Regions from separate parts of the Paenibacillus rhizoplanae genome, predicted to be linked through region 2. Evidence: predicted binding sites of a transcription regulator. Region 2 holds the regulator's gene; each other region holds the start of a gene.
What was found. The regulator Rex, encoded in region 2, represses fermentation and respiration genes when NADH is low (regulators of the CRP and FNR family bind a similar motif). The targets are predictions, from matches to a motif close to TTGTGAAATATTTCACAA.
Positions count from the first base shown of each region.

Region 1: ACFSX3_RS05825 (flavocytochrome c) is a predicted target of Rex. The motif match lies at 4,127-4,144, and genes of this name have one in related genera.
Region 3: adhE (bifunctional acetaldehyde-CoA/alcohol dehydrogenase) is a predicted target of Rex. The motif match lies at 3,275-3,292, and genes of this name have one in related genera.

Region 1 covers NZ_JBHUKY010000014.1:76,255-81,981, reverse strand. The annotation lists gene ACFSX3_RS05845 (hypothetical protein) at 1-212, opposite strand, end outside; gene ACFSX3_RS05840 (flavocytochrome c) at 397-1,827, shown strand; gene ACFSX3_RS05835 (FMN-binding protein) at 1,854-2,213, shown strand; gene dcuS (DcuS/MalK family sensor histidine kinase) at 2,421-4,034, shown strand; gene ACFSX3_RS05825 (flavocytochrome c) at 4,160-5,719, shown strand.
Region 2 covers NZ_JBHUKY010000020.1:78,451-84,177, forward strand. The annotation lists gene dinG (ATP-dependent DNA helicase DinG) at 1-2,575, shown strand, start outside; gene ACFSX3_RS10140 (redox-sensing transcriptional repressor Rex) at 2,714-3,364, shown strand; gene ACFSX3_RS10145 (amidohydrolase) at 3,354-4,655, shown strand; gene ACFSX3_RS10150 (cell wall elongation regulator TseB-like domain-containing protein) at 4,685-5,206, shown strand; gene ACFSX3_RS10155 (aminoglycoside adenylyltransferase domain-containing protein) at 5,368-5,727, shown strand, end outside.
Region 3 covers NZ_JBHUKY010000023.1:287,958-293,684, reverse strand. The annotation lists gene pflB (formate C-acetyltransferase) at 1-316, opposite strand, end outside; gene adhE (bifunctional acetaldehyde-CoA/alcohol dehydrogenase) at 578-3,199, opposite strand; gene ACFSX3_RS14300 (ABC transporter substrate-binding protein) at 3,736-5,202, opposite strand; gene ACFSX3_RS14295 (carbohydrate ABC transporter permease) at 5,335-5,727, opposite strand, start outside.

The DNA.
Region 1 (5,727 bases), on a different contig from region 2:
ATCGCTTCCGGCTCGGTGAGCACAACATCCTTCTGTTCACCGGGAACAGAAGACAGGCGGGTAATTTCCAGTGCAGCGATATCTTCCAGACGGATGGTTCGGGCAACTACTCTTTTAAATGAAGTATAGCGGCTTGCGGTGTAGCTCATCAGGGAGACACCGGCTACAGCCAGAACAGCACCGGCCAGCCAATATTTTTCGCTTTTTTCCATAGTTTCTGCTCCTCCTAGTGATACGGTTGTATAAGCTCCAATTATAAATCTATAAACACATTCAAGCAAATTCACTACCTTTATTTACTTTATCATTTCTTTAATTACTAAATATTCTTGTCAGGGCTCCTTCAGGTTATGATGATTGTGAAAATATGCACAATAATAATTGGAGGAGAACAGAATGAACAGAAAGAGATGGGGAAGTCTGCTGGGCAAAGGGTTGCTGCTGGCAAGTCTGGTGGTATTGCCTGCATGTAACAGCACCAAAGGGGAGTCTACGGACATCGTAATTATCGGCGGCGGCGGCGCGGGAATGACTGCTGCCATTGAAGCGCATAATCAGGGAGCCAAGGTGATATTGATCGAAAAAATGCCTATGCTTGGAGGCAACACCGTCCGTGCGGAAGGCGGGCTGAATGCGGCAGGAACACCTTATCAGGCAGCGGCTGGCATCAAAGACAGTCCCGAGCTGCATTTCGAGGATACCATGAAGGGCGGCAAAAACCTCAATAACCCGGAGCTGGTCAGAACGCTTACGAACGGTGCGGCGGCTTCAGTGGAGTGGCTGAAGGAGAATGGAGCCGAGCTGTCTGAAGTGGGACGCGCAGGCGGGGCAAGCGTGAACCGGATTCACCGTCCGGCAGGCGGGGAAGCGGCAGGGAATTTCATCGTAGTCGCGCTGAAGAAGAAGCTGGAGGAGTACAAGATTGATGTGCGCCTGCGGACGACGGCCGATGAGATCGTCAAGAATAAGGACGGCGTGGTTACCGGCGTGAAGGTGACGGATAAGGATGGCAAGCAGTACACGATTAGTGCGAATTCCGTTATCCTGGCGGCTGGCGGTTTTGGAGCCAATATGGACATGATCAAGGGGTACCAGCCGAAGCTGGAAGGGTTCTCTACCACTAACCATCCAGGCGCAACCGGCGATGGTACAACGATGGCAGAGAAGATCGGTGCCAAGCTAGTAGACATGAAGGAGATCCAGATTCATCCGACCACCATTCCGAATCAAGGCGTGCTGATCACGGAAGGGGTACGCGGAGACGGTGCGATTCTGGTCAATAGCGAAGGCAAACGGTTCACGAATGAACTGCTGACCCGCGATGTCGTGTCCCGGAATATCCTGGCCCAGTCCGGCAAAGTAGCTTACCTGATCTTCAATGATGAGCTGCGTGCGAACCTGAAGGCCACCGAGGTTTATTTTGGAATGGATCTGGTCAAAGAAGCGGCCACACCTGAAGAATTGGCGGCACAGATTGGTGTAGATGGCAAAGCACTGGCGGATACACTGAATACGTATAATGGCTTCGTTGCTTCCGGTAAGGATACAGAGTTTGAACGGCCGGATCTTGAGCTGTCTTTTGAAAAGGGTAAATATTATGCAATTCAGGTAACACCCGGAATCCACCATACCATGGGCGGAGTAGCGATTAACACTCAGGCTCAGGTGCTGGATACCAAGGATCAGGTCATTGCCGGGCTGTATGCTGCGGGCGAAGTAACCGGCGGGGTACACGGCGCGAACCGTCTGGGCGGGAATGCACTGGCAGACATCACTACCTTCGGCCGGATTGCAGCGGATGAAGCTGTGAAGGCACTTAAGAAATAGGAATTTACAGAAGGAGGAAATTACTCATGCACAAGTGGACAAAAACCTTGCTGTTCTCTGCCCTCGCGGCTGCAACAGTACTTACGGCGGGATGCTCTTCATCTTCCGGCAAGTATGTGGACGGGACGTATGATGGAACAGGCAAAGGGGTCAAGAGTGATATTAAAGTGGCGGTAGAAATCAAGGATGAGAAGATCGACGCCATTACCGTAGAGGAGCATAAGGAGACGCAGGCGATGATCGATGCGGCCGTGGAGAATACCATTCCTGAAATTATTGAAAAGCAAACCACAGAAGGCGTAGACGCCCTCTCCGGTGCTTCCGGCTCCAGCGGCGGGATTATTGAAGCGGTGACCCAGGCGCTGGAACAGGCCAAGAAGCAGTAAGCCATCATTCAATTGCTTATAAAAGAGTTGTGGTCATATCACCCGAGCAAGCCCAGCCCTCCTGTCTCCGGCAGAACGGTTGGGCTTGCTTCTTCATTGTTCCATCCCCCCGAAGCGATCCCCGGGAGTAGCTTTACAAATTCAAGTTCAACTAATATAGTTCGAATGGTATAGGAATATGGGACATGAAGGGAGGTCTTCGCACCAGTGGCCAGGAAAAAAAACTACAGTCTGCGCACAATGATCGCCGTTATGGTGTCTGCCGTTGTCCTGCTGGTATTGCTGATTTTATATTTTATTTTCCGGAATCAGATTATTCCACAGACCCGGCAGGCGCTGGAGGATAAGGCGATTACGATTGCCCGTACTATCGCCCTGATTCCGCTGGTCTCGGAGGGGCTTAGTGAGGGCAACAGCAAGGAGATTCAGGACTACACCTCAAGGATCGCCCGCCGCAATGATATTATGTTCGTGGTAGTGACAGATATGAAGGGTATCCGCTACTCCCATCCGGATGCCTCGCTGGTCGGACTGCCCTTTGCGGGAGGCGGCCAGGAGATATCGCTGCGCGGAGGGGAGAGCATCTCCGAAGGGGCAGGGCCGCTCGGCAGATCATTGCGCGGCTTCGTGCCGGTCTATAACAACCGGGGGCATCAGGTGGGTGTGGTCATTGCTGGTCTGTCCCTGGAGCGGGTCGAGCGGCTGGTTCTGCTGAATGAGTGGACGATTATTGCGATTCTGGTCTCGGGAGCCTTACTGGGAGCGGGGGGAGCATTCATTTTGGCGGCCCAGATCAAGCGGATGGTGTTCGGGATGGAGCCGGAGGACATCTCCAAGCTGCTCCAGGAACGCAGTGCGATGCTGGAATCCACGCGTGAGGGTATTATTGCCGTAGATCAGCAGGCGCGGATTACCATCCTTAATATGGAGGCGCAGCGGCTTCTGCGGGCAGCGGGGATTGGCGGGAGCGCGATGAACCGGCAGATTGCCGAGTTTTGGCCGGAGCTGGGTCTGGAGCGGGTATTGGCTGAGGGAGAGGGAATACAGGACCAGGAGCTGGAGCTGGGGGACAGCTCTCTATTGGTGAACAGTCTTCCTGTCCGTGTTAACGGTACTATTGTTGGCGCGATTGCCACCTTCCGGGATGAGACCGAGCTGGCTGTGCTGGCGGAGAAGCTGTCGGGAGTCTCGGTCTATGCAGAAGCGCTGCGCTCCGGTGCCCACGAGTTCATGAACAAGCTGCATGTCATTATGGGCATGACCCATATGGGCCTGTATGATGAGCTGCAGCAATATATTCTGGGAACGGTAAGCAATTACCAGAAGGAGATCGGGTCGATTACGAGACAGATCAAGGACCCGGTGATGGCGGGATTTCTGCTGGGGAAGCTGAGCCGGGCACGCGAAGCGGGGATGGAGCTGCTGCTGACCGGAGACAGCTATCTGCCGGAGCCGGCTGATCCGCAGGTGATTCATGAGCTGATTACGATCGCTGGAAATCTGCTGGATAATGCCCTGGAGTCGCTGGGGGAGCTCCGTGAGCAACCTGTGAAGCGGGTGGAGCTTGCTTTTCAATATGAAGAGGGGCGGCTGCTATGCGAGGTAAGCGACAACGGTCCGGGAATTCCGGCGGGCCTGGGGGAGAAGATCTTCGTTCAGGGCTACTCCTCCAAGGGTGAACAGCGGGGCATCGGCCTATATCTGGTGAAGAAAAGTGTAGACAAACTCAAGGGCCATCTTGAGCTTGCCGCCGGCTGCGGGCCGGGAGCGCATTTTATCGTGGATGTGCCATATGAGGTGAAGGAAGAGGAGGGCGTGTGAACATTTAAAGGCACACGCTGATTACTTTAGTTACAAAACTCTTTAATAACTTACGGAAGGTTCCACAAACCGCTTCTTTGACGCTATGATAATTGTGAAAATATGCACAAGGGGGCAAGACTTACATGAATAAGAGATCAACAGCGGCGCTTATCCTCGTTCTCTCCGTTATGCTTGTTATTGCAGGCTGCGGAAACAACAATGCGGGCAGCAGCAAGAATGAGAGCAAGGGAACAAACAGCGCGACCACTGAGCCTGCAGCAACGGCTGCACCTAAAGAGACAGCAGAAGCCGTGTCGGGAGCATCCGAAGCGAGCTATACTCCGTACGATCAATTAAAAGATAAATACGATATCGTCATTGTCGGTGCAGGCGGAGCAGGTATGTCTGCGGCGCTCGAAGCGAAGGCAAGCGGCATGAACCCGGTGATTCTGGAGAAGATGCCGATGGCTGGCGGGAATACAACGAAATCCTCCTCGGGGATGAATGCATCACAGACCAAGTTCCAGAAGGAGCAGGGCATCGAAGACAGCAACGAGCTGTTCTATAATGAGACGCTAAAAGGCGGCCATGACACGAACAACAAGGAATTACTTCATTTCTTCGTGGATAACTCCTCAAGTGCCATTGACTGGCTGGATTCGATTGGCATTCGCTTGAACAACATCACCATTACCGGCGGAATGAAGGAAAAGCGTACCCATCGTCCGGAGGACGGCTCGGCAGTGGGACAATATCTTGTAGCAGGACTCGTCCGCAATGTTCAGGAGCAGGGAATTCCGCTGTTCGTCAATGCGGATGTGAAGGAGCTTACGGTACAGGACGGTAAGGTGAACGGCGTGAAGGTGCTGTTCAACCAGGCCGACGACAAAACGATCAGCGCAGCAGCAGTTATCGTAACCACCGGCGGCTTCGGTGCCAACAAGGAGCTGATCTCCAAAGTCAGACCGGACCTGGAAGGTCTGGTCACCACTAACCAGATTGGCAGTACCGGCGACGGCATCGCCATGATCGAGAAAGTCGGCGGAACTACCGTAGACCTGGATCAGATTCAGGTTCACCCGACCGTGCAGCAGGAGAAATCCTACCTGATCGGTGAAGCGGTCCGGGGCGAAGGAGCTATTCTTGTATCTGCTGAAGGCAAGCGCTTCGGCAACGAGATGGATACCCGTGACAAGGTAACGGCTTCAATTAATAAGCTTTCTGAGAAATCCGCTTATCTTGTATTCAACGCCGGAGTCAAATCCCGTGTCAAGGCGGTAGATCAATACATCAAGATGGGTGTGGTCAAGACCGCAGATACCATCGAGGCACTGGCGGATCAGATGAAGGTTCCGGCCGCTGCACTTAAGACTACCGTGGATACTTGGAACGGTGCTGTGAAGAGTAAGTCGGATGCCGAGTTCGGCAGAACTACCGGTATGGATAATGATCTGTCCGGTGCTCCGTATTATGCCATTCAGATCGGCCCTGGTATTCACTACACGATGGGCGGAGTGGTGATCAACACCAACACAGAAGTCTTGAACAAAGACGGCAAGGCGATTACCGGACTGTTCGCGGCAGGAGAAGTGGTCGGCGGGCTACACGGCGAGAACCGCATCGGGGGTAACTCGGTAGCCGAGATTATTATCTTCGGACGTCAGGCAGGAATCAAGTCGGCTGAATTTGTAAAAGCGCAATAAGCTATTAT
Region 2 (5,727 bases):
GCAGAATGCGCTGGACCGCTGCGGCTATCTGCCGTTTCAGGGGCGTATTCTGGATACGATCGATTTTCTCAAAATATGCTTTCCCTCGCTGAGCACCTATCAGTTAGGCGCGGTAAGCAGCCACTTCGGCATTACGCATGACCGTCCCCATCAGGCGGACAGCGATGCGCTTGCCACGGCTATTGTGCTGCTCAAATGTCTGGAAGAGCTGCACAGTCTGCCGCTGCTGACCATTCAGCGCCTGAATGAGCTGTTCGCGGACGAAGACAGTGATATGGCCTGGTATTTCGACGGTCTGCTGCGGGAGCGGGAGATGGAGACCTTCCAGCCGGAAGGTGAGCTGAGCTTCTACCGTCAGCTTGCGCTGGCGGTGGGGGATTGGGCAGAGCTGGCTACGCCCCGGGAGGAAGGAAGCGTCAATCCGCTGGAGAATATTACCTTCCAGGAATATATGGATGAGGTAACCAAGCGGCTGAAGGCTGCGCTTCCCCAGTATGAGAGCCGTGAAGCCCAGGAGCTGATGATCCATGAGGTCATTACAGCGCTTGAGCAGGATAAGCATCTGCTGATTGAAGCGGGAACAGGCACCGGCAAATCGCTGGGTTATCTGCTTCCGGCGATCTACCACAGTGTGAAGAGTGATCAGAAGGTGATGGTCAGCACCCATACCATTAACCTTCAGGACCAGCTGCGGGAGCGGGATATTCCGCTCTTAACCAGCGTTGTGCCGTTCCCGTTCAAGGCCTCCATCTTTAAGGGAAGAGGGCACTATTTGTGTCTGCGCAAGTTCGAACATAGAATGAACAAAAAGGACTTTACGAGTCCAAGGGAAGAAGCACTTACCGCTGCGCAAATGCTTGTCTGGCTAACCCAGACGACAACCGGGGATGATGAGGAGCTTAACTTAAGCGGACGGGGCGGCGATTTCTGGGAGACTGTAGCCAGTGATACCGACTCCTGCCTGGGACGCGCCTGTCCCTGGTTCCGCAAATGCTATTACCACCGGGCCAAGCATGAAGCGGGGATCTCCGATGTGGTGGTCACCAATCACTCCAAGCTGTTCGCAGATGTCAAAGCCGGGCATCAGCTTCTTCCGGCCTACGAGCATCTTGTCATTGACGAAGCTCATCATCTGGAGGATATTGCCGGCAAGCATCTTGGCATGCAGATGAAATATTTCACATTCGCCCATACCCTAACCCGTCTCTACAAAGATAGCCGGAGCGGGCAGCTGCCTGCCCTCCGCCAGAGCCTGCAGTCTTCCGGCAGTGAGCAGGCTTCCGAATGGAGCGGCGTAATTGACCAGATCTATCCCGATCTGCTGACAGTGAAGGAATCCTGGGATGCGCTCAGCGACAGGCTCTTTAGCCTGCTGCCCGAGCGCAGTGACGCCGGGGCCGGTGAAGCAGGCCAGCTCGTAGCACGCCTGCAGCCGGGCAAGAAGCCGAAGGATTGGGAGGAGCTGGCTGCCCTTGAGAATACACTGAACCTCAGTCTGAGCGATATCATCCGCAAGGGTGACAAGATGCTCAGTGAGATGCGTGACACGGACAGCCAGTCCTCCTCGGACAGTCTTGTGACGGATATAGGCGGCTTGTTCAAGGACCTGGCATCCATTAGAGAGCAGATTCGCTTCTTCATGAGCCTGAATGATGAGAATATTGTGTATTGGCTGGAGGGAAGCGGCAATTATAAGGGCAAGTCGCTGCAAATGTATGCCGTTCCCGTAGATGTCAGCACCCAGCTCAGGGAGCTGTTCTTCGACAAGAAGAAGAGCATTATCCTGACCTCGGCCACCTTATCGGTGGATAAATCCTTCCAGTTCATGATGGATAACCTGGGCCTTGGTGAGGCTGCGGAGCAAGGGCGTCTGATGACTGCGTTGCTTCCGTCGCCGTTCAAGTACCGTGAGCAGGCACTGCTGGTCATTCCCCGCGACTTCCCGAGCGTTAAGGGAAGTATAGGGGATGCCCGTTTCGTGGACACGTTAGTCCACTCCCTTGCTGAGACGGCTGTAGCTACACGGGGTCGGATGCTGGTGCTGTTCACCTCCTACAAAATGCTGCGCCAGGTCTATGACCCGCTGAAGGAGGCACTTGTCTCGCAGGATATCGCGGTGCTGGGACAAGGCGTGGAGGGCGGCAGCCGGAGCAAGCTGATCCGCCGCTTCCAGGACACCCCGGCCTCCGTCCTGCTCGGTACCAGCAGTTTCTGGGAAGGGGTCGATATTCCTGGAGAAGCATTGACCTGCCTGGCGATTGTCAGACTGCCGTTCCAGCCGCCGAATCACCCGCTGGCTGAGGCGAAGTCGGAGCTGCTTCAGGCACAGAAGAAGAACCCGTTCATGAAGCTGTCCGTGCCGCAGGCCGTTATCCGCTTCAAGCAGGGCTTCGGGCGGCTGGTCCGTACGGCGAAGGACCGGGGGATCGTGATTGTCTATGACACCAGAGTGATTGAATCATATTACGGGAAGTACTTCCTGTACTCGCTCCCCGGTCCCAAGATGGAGCATATGCTCACCGAGCAGATGGTTCCGAGAATCGCCGAATGGCTGGAAGACGGCGGGGTTTCCTAATTCATCCGCTATTGCTATTATTAATAAGTCATGATTAACCTGATGATCCGTTCCCGCCTCCTCTGCTACTCCGGCAGGCGGCGGGGTACGGTTGCTATAATTGTACGGGTCTAACAAAACTTTTAAGGAGGAGAATACATGAAATCGGATAAAATATCGGAGGCCGTCGTGCGCAGACTTCCAGTGTACCTGCGATTCCTGAACGATCTCCAAAAACGTGAAATCTCCACAGTCTCTTCTCAGGAGCTGGGCCAAAAGCTAGATCTGAACCCCGCCCAGATCCGCAAGGATCTGGCTTATTTCGGTGATTTCGGCAGAAAAGGCATCGGCTACGATGTGTCCTATCTGATTGAGAAGATTCGTCACATCCTGAAGCTTGACCAGCAAATTAATGTTGCACTGGTTGGAGCCGGTAATCTCGGTCATGCCTTGTCTAACTACAACGCTTACTTGAAGGATACGATGAAGATCACTGCCATCTTCGATGCCTATCCGCCGAAGGTGGGCCAGCAGATCAACTCGCTGGTTGTGCAGCCGATGGAGGAGCTAAGCAGTACAATCCGCTCACAGGGAATCCGGATCGGGATCATTACTGTGCCCGACAGCGAAGCCCAGAATGTAGCCGATATTCTTGTGGATTCCGGCATTGAGGCGATTCTGAACTTCGCACCGGTTATTCTCAAGACGCCTGCCAATATCCGGATTCACGCCGCTGATTTCACCACAGATCTGCAGAGCCTGGCCTATTATTTGCATGATGGAAAGGATGCGGCTGAAGATGAGCAGTAAGATCACGATAATCAAGAACGGGCACTTTCTGGTTCCGGGCAGCGATAAGCCAGTGCTGAGCGGGTATATGACCCTGGAGAATGATCTGATTACTTACATAGGTGAAGCTGAGCCGGCAGTGGAGGATGGCGCTCAGGTCGTAGACGGCAGCCGTCTGCTGTTCATGCCTGGTCTGGTCAATACCCATGGACATACTGCCATGTCACTGCTGCGCGGATACGGCGACGATATGGTGCTTCAGACTTGGCTGCAGGAGAAGATGTGGCCGATGGAAGAGAAATTCACTGGTGATGATGTATATTGGGGAACTTCTTTGTCCGTGCTGGAAATGCTGAAGGGCGGCACAACAACCTTCCTCGATATGTATGATCATATGGACCGGGTAGCGGAAGTGACCGAGCAGTCCGGTATTCGTGCTGTGCTGATGCGCGGCGTAATTGGGCTGTGCCCGGAAGAGGTACAGCAATCCAAGCTCGCTGAGGCGATTGCTTTTGCCCGTAACTGGCATGGCAAGGCTGACGGCAGAATTACGACCATGCTCTCGCCGCACGCCCCGTACACCTGTCCTCCAGAGTTTTTCATGAAGTTTGTGCAGGCTGCCCATGATCTGGATCTGCCGATGCATACCCATATGTCCGAGACGCGCCATGAAGTGGAGCAGAACGTGGCCGACTACGGCCTTCGTCCGGTCGCACATCTGGAGAAGCTGGGGATGTTTACCCGTCCTTCGCTTATTGCCCACGGGGTTCATCTGAACGATGAGGAGATCGGGATTCTGGCCCGCCATAACGTTGGCGTGTCGCATAACCCTGGCAGTAACCTGAAGCTGGCCAGCGGTGTTGCCCGTGTTCCGGAGCTGCTGAGAGCCGGGGTTAAGGTCTCCCTGGGTACGGACAGCGCGGCAAGCAACAACAATCTGGATATGTTCGAAGAGATGAGGCTGGCTGCGCTGATCCACAAGGGCGTAAGCGGTGATCCAACAGCGGTACCGGCTCCTGAGGCGCTTCTGATGGCTACGGAGTACGGAGCGCAGTCTATTTTCCTAAGCGGTGTAGGCCGCCTTGCAGCAGGGATGAAGGCCGACTTCATCGCGCTTGATATTGACCAGCCGCATATGCTGCCGCATACCGATCTGCTCTCCCATGCTGTATATTCGGCCAGCGCCAAGGATGTGGAGCATGTATGGGTGAACGGCCAGCAGGTTGTGAAGCATGGACAATGCCTGACACTTGATGAAGAAGCCATCCGCCGCAAAGCACAGGAGACGTTCGAGAGCCTGCTTAAACGGTAACTCAGGAGAACGGGAAAGGAAGCAGCGTGGTGAAGAAGAAGAGGAGAAAATGGATCTGGCTGGGGATTACCGTGGTGCTGCTCCTTCTGTTCGGACTAAGCCAGTTCTATGCCTACATTATGAAGGATCAGTGGAACGAGCGGAGTGAGGCCAAGGAGCTGGCCCAGGCGCGTGCCGGGCTAACAGAGGTTACCAAGGCCCAGAAATCCGTCTGGAATGAGAATGAGATCTACTGGGTGCTAACCGGCAAAAATGAAGCGGGTACCGAGCTGATGGTGTGGGTCCGTTATACCTTGGAGGGCAAGCCTGCCGGAGGCGACAACGGCCTGTATGCCGAAGAGCTGAGCAAAGGAACCTCAGAAGAGAAGATGCGCGGGATCATAACCGCCCAGCTGCCGGACATTACGATCGAACGGCTGCTGCCCGGTGTATATAACGGGGAATATGCCTGGCAGCTATTTTACAAAAAAGACGGGCGCTTCTATTATAACTTCTACCGTTTCAAGGATGGCAGCGCCATCGGTGAGGGGTACAGTCTGCCGAACCGTTAAGCTAAGCGCTCAGCGGCAGAATAAAAACGGGGGGACAGATTATCTGTTCCTCCGTTTTTTTATCCATCATGTTGAAAAGTTTGAGGTACATCAATTGATATACGGAGTGTATACCTCGTCTGCTAGCGCTAACCTACATATATGTTCAATCAAGGAGGATGATGAAATTGGAGATATTAGCATATTTGGATCAGGCGGTGGATTTGTTCAAGGAGGAGCTGGGGGATAATCTGTCGGGGGTTTACCTGCATGGCTCGCTGGCCATGGGCTGTTTTCAAGCGGATTCAAGCGATATTGATCTGCTGATCGTTATACAGGACAAGCTGTCCGCAGAAGCCAGTCTGAGACTTGCCGGGCGTATCGTAGCCTATCATGACAGTCTGCCGAATAAGCGCGGAATCGAACTGTCTATCGTCCTGAAGACATATCTGCGCAATTTTGTGTATCCTACGCCGTTTGAATTTCACTTTTCGGAAGCTCATTTAGAGCGGTATAGAACCGAGGAGAATTATCTGTGCGGC
Region 3 (5,727 bases), on a different contig from region 2:
CAGTCTGAACGCCGACAATCTGTTCCTTGTCCTTGTCAATGTAGCCTGGGTTATGGGAAGTGATGGTGGAGACAGTATCGAGGGAAACATCCCATACGCCGCCTCTTTCTCTTTCTTCCTTACTCAGTTGGGAGATAATCTTCCACAGTTCAGTAGTGTTGCTGGTAGGACCTACGAGGAAATCTTCATTTCCTTCATAAGGCTTGATGTTCTTGGCAATAAAGTTATTAACGTCAACTTTCTTAGCCCATGTACCCTTTGTGAAATTTCTCCAGCTCGACTTAACCTCTTGTACTTCTTTTTCAATCACCGACATGCTAAATCCCTCCATTTATATTTAGTATATTTGTAGAGATCGCGGGCTTGAAGGTTAATCCCGTGTCTCGTGATCCCTTAGCTACTGGTTGTTATAAAATTCACAATCGTGACTGTATAACTGGGATCTTTGTTTATATAAACATTTTAGTTTATTTTCTGAAAAAGGACTGTGACAAATATCACTCTTTCGGTGATATTTGTCACTTCCATCCAGTCCCATATTAACCTTTAACCTTATTCTTCGCCAGGCAACCGTTAATTAGTTATCGAATTTTCCGTAGAATGCGTTGCGGTATACATCGGCAAGCTCAGATACCAGCGGCATTTTAGGGTTGGCAGTTGTACATTGGTCTTCAAATGCACGGTCAGCCAGGTAATCTACGCGGGCTTCAAAGTCCTTAGGATCGAAACCAAGAGCCGAGAAGGATTCTTCGATACCGAGTTTTTTGTTCATGTCGCGGATGGCATTGATCAGGCTGGTTACGCCTTCTTCGGTAGTACGAGCCGGCAATCCCAGAATACGGGCGATTTCGGCATACCGTTCGTCAGCTACAAAGTGCGAATATTTAGGGAACGAAGCGAACTTCGTAGGCTTCTTGGCATTGTAGCGGATAACATGCGGCATCAGGATCGCATTGGTGCGGCCGTGTGCTGTGTGATACTGTCCGCCCCATTTGTGCGCCAAGCTGTGGTTAATCCCCAGGAATGCATTCGCAAATGCCATACCGGCAAGTGTTGAAGCGTTGTGCATTTTCTCACGGGCCAGCTTATCGCCTTGCAGTGCGGATTTCTCCAGCCACTGGAATACCAGCTGAATCGCTTTGATTGCCAGACCATCAGTATAGTCACTAGCCATTACAGATACATAAGCTTCGATAGCATGGGTCAATACGTCCATACCAGTATCGGCAACAGCAGTCTTAGGCAAGCTGTATACAAATTCCGGATCGATAATGGCTACATCTGGAGTCAGCTCATAATCGGCCAGAGGATACTTCGTATTATTGCCTGTTGTCTTGTCTGTGATAACTGCGAAAGATGTTACTTCAGAACCGGTACCCGAAGTTGTTGGAATCGCAACGAATTTTGCTTTGTTGCCGAGCTTAGGGAATTTGTATACCCGTTTGCGGATATCCATGAACTTCTGCTTCAGACCGTTGAAGTCTGCATCCGGATGTTCGTAGAACAGCCACATGCCCTTGGCAGCATCCATTGGGGAACCGCCGCCGAGTGCGATAATGCAGTCAGGCTGGAATCTGTGCATCATTGCCGCGCCTTTTTCTACAGTAGTCGTCGATGGATCTGGTTCAACTTCCGAGAACACTTCGATGGCTACAGGAGTCTGGCGTTGACGCAGATAGTGTTCAACTCTTTCCACATATCCCAGCTTCACCATCATAGGGTCAGTGATGATTGCTACACGTGTGATGTCAGGCATTTTGGCCAGATACTGAGAGGCTCCCTTTTCGAAGTAAATCTTGTCAGGTACTTTAAACCATTGCATATTCACGGTACGACGGTTCACCCTTTTCACGTTGATCAGATTGATTGCAGTCACGTTCTGCGATACCGAGTTGCGTCCATAAGATCCGCAGCCCAGTGTCAATGAAGGGATATTGGTGTTGTAAATATCGCCGATTGCGCCGTGTGTGGATGGCGAGTTGACGAGAATACGTCCGGTTTGCAGACGGTTGGAGAACTTCATGATGACTTCTTCATTATTGGAATGGATAGCCGAGCTGTGGCCCATGCCGCCAAATTCAACGATTTGAGCTGCGCGTTCGATACCTTGGTCAGCATTCTTCACTTTGTAGCAAGCCAGAACCGGGCTCAGCTTCTCAGCGGACAATGGATATTTAGTGCCTACACCTTCGAGCTCAGCTACCAAAATCTTCGTTCCGGCAGGAACCTGAATGCCGCACATTTCAGCGATCTTCACTGCGGATTGGCCAACGATAGCCGGGTTAACCGCACATTTCTCAACGTTCATTGCGCCGCTTGTCAGCTTGGCAGCTTCTTCTTTGTTCACAAAGTAACAGCCGTTTGCAATCATTTTCTTCTTCACTTGATCGAAGATAGCTTCTTCAATGATGACTGCCTGCTCGGAAGCACAGATCATACCATTATCGAAAGTCTTCGACAGGATAAGGTCTGTTACAGCCTGATCAATGTCAGCACTCTTCTCAATGAAGGCAGGCACGTTACCAGGACCTACGCCGAGTGCCGGTTTGCCGCAGCTGTAAGCTGCTTTGACCATTGCCGATCCGCCGGTTGCCAGAATCAGTGCAACGTCCGGATTGTTCATCAGTGCGTTTGTTTTGTCCATCGTAGGAAGTTCAATCCATTGGATGAAGTTCTCAGGTGCGCCGGCTGCTACGCCTGCATCATGCAGAATTTTGGCTGCTGCCGCACTGCACTCTTGCGCCGACGGGTGGAAACCGAATATAATAGGGTTACGTGTCTTTGCGGAAATCAAAGCTTTAAACATCGTGGTGGATGTTGGGTTGGTTACCGGTGTGATACCCATAATGATTCCGACGGGTTCAGCAATCTTCTGGAAGCTGTCATAAACGTTATCCTCAATAACGCCTACAGTCTTGTCGTACTTAATTCCGTGCCAGATATATTCAGTGGAGAAGATGTTCTTCGTGATTTTGTCTTCGTATACTCCGCGTCCTGTTTCTTCAACAGCCAGTTTGGCCAGGTACATATGCTTGTCGAGTCCGGCCAGCGCCATTGCATGAACGATTGTGTTTGTCTGCTCTTGATCCAGGCCCATGAACGCTTCGTGGGCTTTCTTTGCTTTATCCACCAAAACCTGAATATACTCTTCAGCGGTGGTTTGTTTCACTTGGGCGGCGACTTCGTTTTTAACTGCCATCTCCCTCGTCCTCCTGTCAATTTTTAGGTTGTTTCTTTCTATACATTTATCTTAGCACATCCTTTTCACCTTGTATAGTGAAATCTTTCACAAAGTATAAAGTTTTTTTTGAGTTGTTTTCAAAGCGCTTTCATTCGATCATATACCGGGATTTTTTCCATATTATATGCAATATTTAATTGATATTTGTCTAATCTGCGAACGCCAACCCACAAGCTGTAGCGTTGATGGCCCATCTTGCCTTGCGATGCCGGGTGGGCCTCGGAAATTCTGCTCACGAATGCCCAGCCGTAACTTCGGTTCATACGGTGCTCTTCTATAGACTCACTCAGACGGTGAATATAAATATAAATCTCAGCTAACAAGCGGAAACGCATTGCCATCCTTTTAAAGGACGGTTCCGTTTCAGCGAGAAAGATAAGGATAATTATAGCGCGAAGCATATAAATTCTTATCTTTTAAAAAAAGGGAGACAGCATCTCTGCTGTCTCCCCCTTATTCATCTTTTTCCCGACTCTAGGGAAAGCCATCTTAAGCTACTCTGCCTTAATCGTATCGAAGAATTTGTGCTGGACCGTTGCGGCCGCCGCATCAAGCTGGGCCTTCGAGTCTGTGCCTTCCTTGGCGAACAGCTCCTGGATCACGTTGGACATCGTTGCATAATAGTCCTGAGTGTTGTACTGGGCTTCAGGCTTGCCGTCCAGCAGCGCCATGATTTCGGGACTGTACTGATATACAATGTCGTACTTGTCATAGACGGCCTTGGTCTTCTTGCCGAAGTCGGAATCGGCAGCATAGTAATCCAGAAGCGGCGGGATGTAGTATTTCCCGTCCGTTTTACGCTGGCTGATAATGGCGTCGAGCGCTTCCAGGCCTTTATCCGAGAAATAGTCGAAGGTAATATAACGGAAGGCCATCTCCTGCTCATCCTTGCTGGCATTCGGGTTGATGACCAGATAGTCGCCGCCGAGAACACCGGTATGCTTGCCGCCCTTCTCAGCCGCAGGCATGGGATAGGTCAGCACATCCTCAGGCTTGAACCCGCCCTGGTTAAGCGCCTGTTCAATGACACCGTCAGATCCGGCCATCACCATCGCGGTGCGGCCCTGCTGGAAGGCGCCTACAGCATCGCCCCAGCCGAGCGCCCAATCCTGGGGAACGGCCCCAGCTTCCCATCTCAGCTTCTTATAGAAGTCCAGCGCTTTGATCCCGGCTTCGGAATTGAAGGTTGCCACCACCTTGCCGCCTTCAATCTTCTGGATCTCTCCGCCTGCTTCAAACAGGAAGTTGGTCCAATTCCAGCCTGCTTCGTTGCCCTTACCCATTGGCGCAATCCCGGAGATTCCCTTCTTGGGATCGGCCACTCCTTTGGCTGTGTTCAGCATGTCGTCCCAGGTCCAGTCCATTGGAGGTACAGCTACACTTTTGTCATCAAGCATCTTCTTGTTGATCATTGTTGTAGTGACATAACCCTTCTGGGTTACTCCATACACCTTGCCGTCAATGATGAACTGGTTCTGCAGCACAGGATTGATCTGATCCTTGAACTCATAATTGTTCCACAGATCGGTGATGTCGGCTACCCAGCCCTTCTCAATCAGGAATTTGGCTTCGGTGGCATACGTGTTGAAGAAGGTAGGCGCTTCGTTCGCAGCCATCTTCACCCCGATCTCGCTTACATTATACTGCCAGTCGTCCTTGACAATCTCCACGTTCGGATAGACTTCCTGGAACCGCTTGATTTTGTCATCCTCCTGCGCTCTCACCTCGGTCAGGTCAGGCGTAGGATAGTGGATTTTGATCGTTACCTTTTTCTGGGTAATATCATCGGCCGGTGCCTGTGACGGGGTTGCCGACTCTTCTGCCGCTTGGGTAGCCGCTGGTGCAGGTGTCGCTTCTCCCCCGTCAGCCGCCGGCTTGTTGCCGTTACTATTGCCCCCGCAAGCGGACAATAAGGTCCCCGTGACCAGGAGGCAGGCGAATACGCTGGAAACTTTACGCATGGTAACTCCCCTTTTCCATATCATAATGAGCTTACAAATTCATCTTAAAAGAGAAACCGTTTACAAACGAGGTGTATTTATATTCCCTTCATGTGCAGGTTTACGATCTCTACCGGAACTTATCCTTCCTGCCTAGCCTTTGACCGCCGACAGTGAAACTCCGCGCATAATGAACTTCTGGAAGACCAGGAACACCAGGATCGGCGGCAGAGAGACAATAAATAGAATCGCAAATTTGATGTTCGTGTTCAGTGCCTTTACATTGATAACGTACTTATAGATGGCGGTAGCGAGCGTATACTTGTCCTCACTGTGCATGACCAGCGACGGCCAGAACCAGTCGTTCCAGGCTGTGGAGAAGATGAAGATCGCCAGTGTTGCAAAAATCGGAACCGACAGCGGCACCGCGATGGTGAAAAAGCTTCTTGGCTCCGAGGCCCCGTCCATCCGCGCGGCTTCCAGAATCTCGGGATGAATTCCGTCGAAGAAGTTCTTAAGCAGCAGGAAGAAGAACGTGTTCGCGCC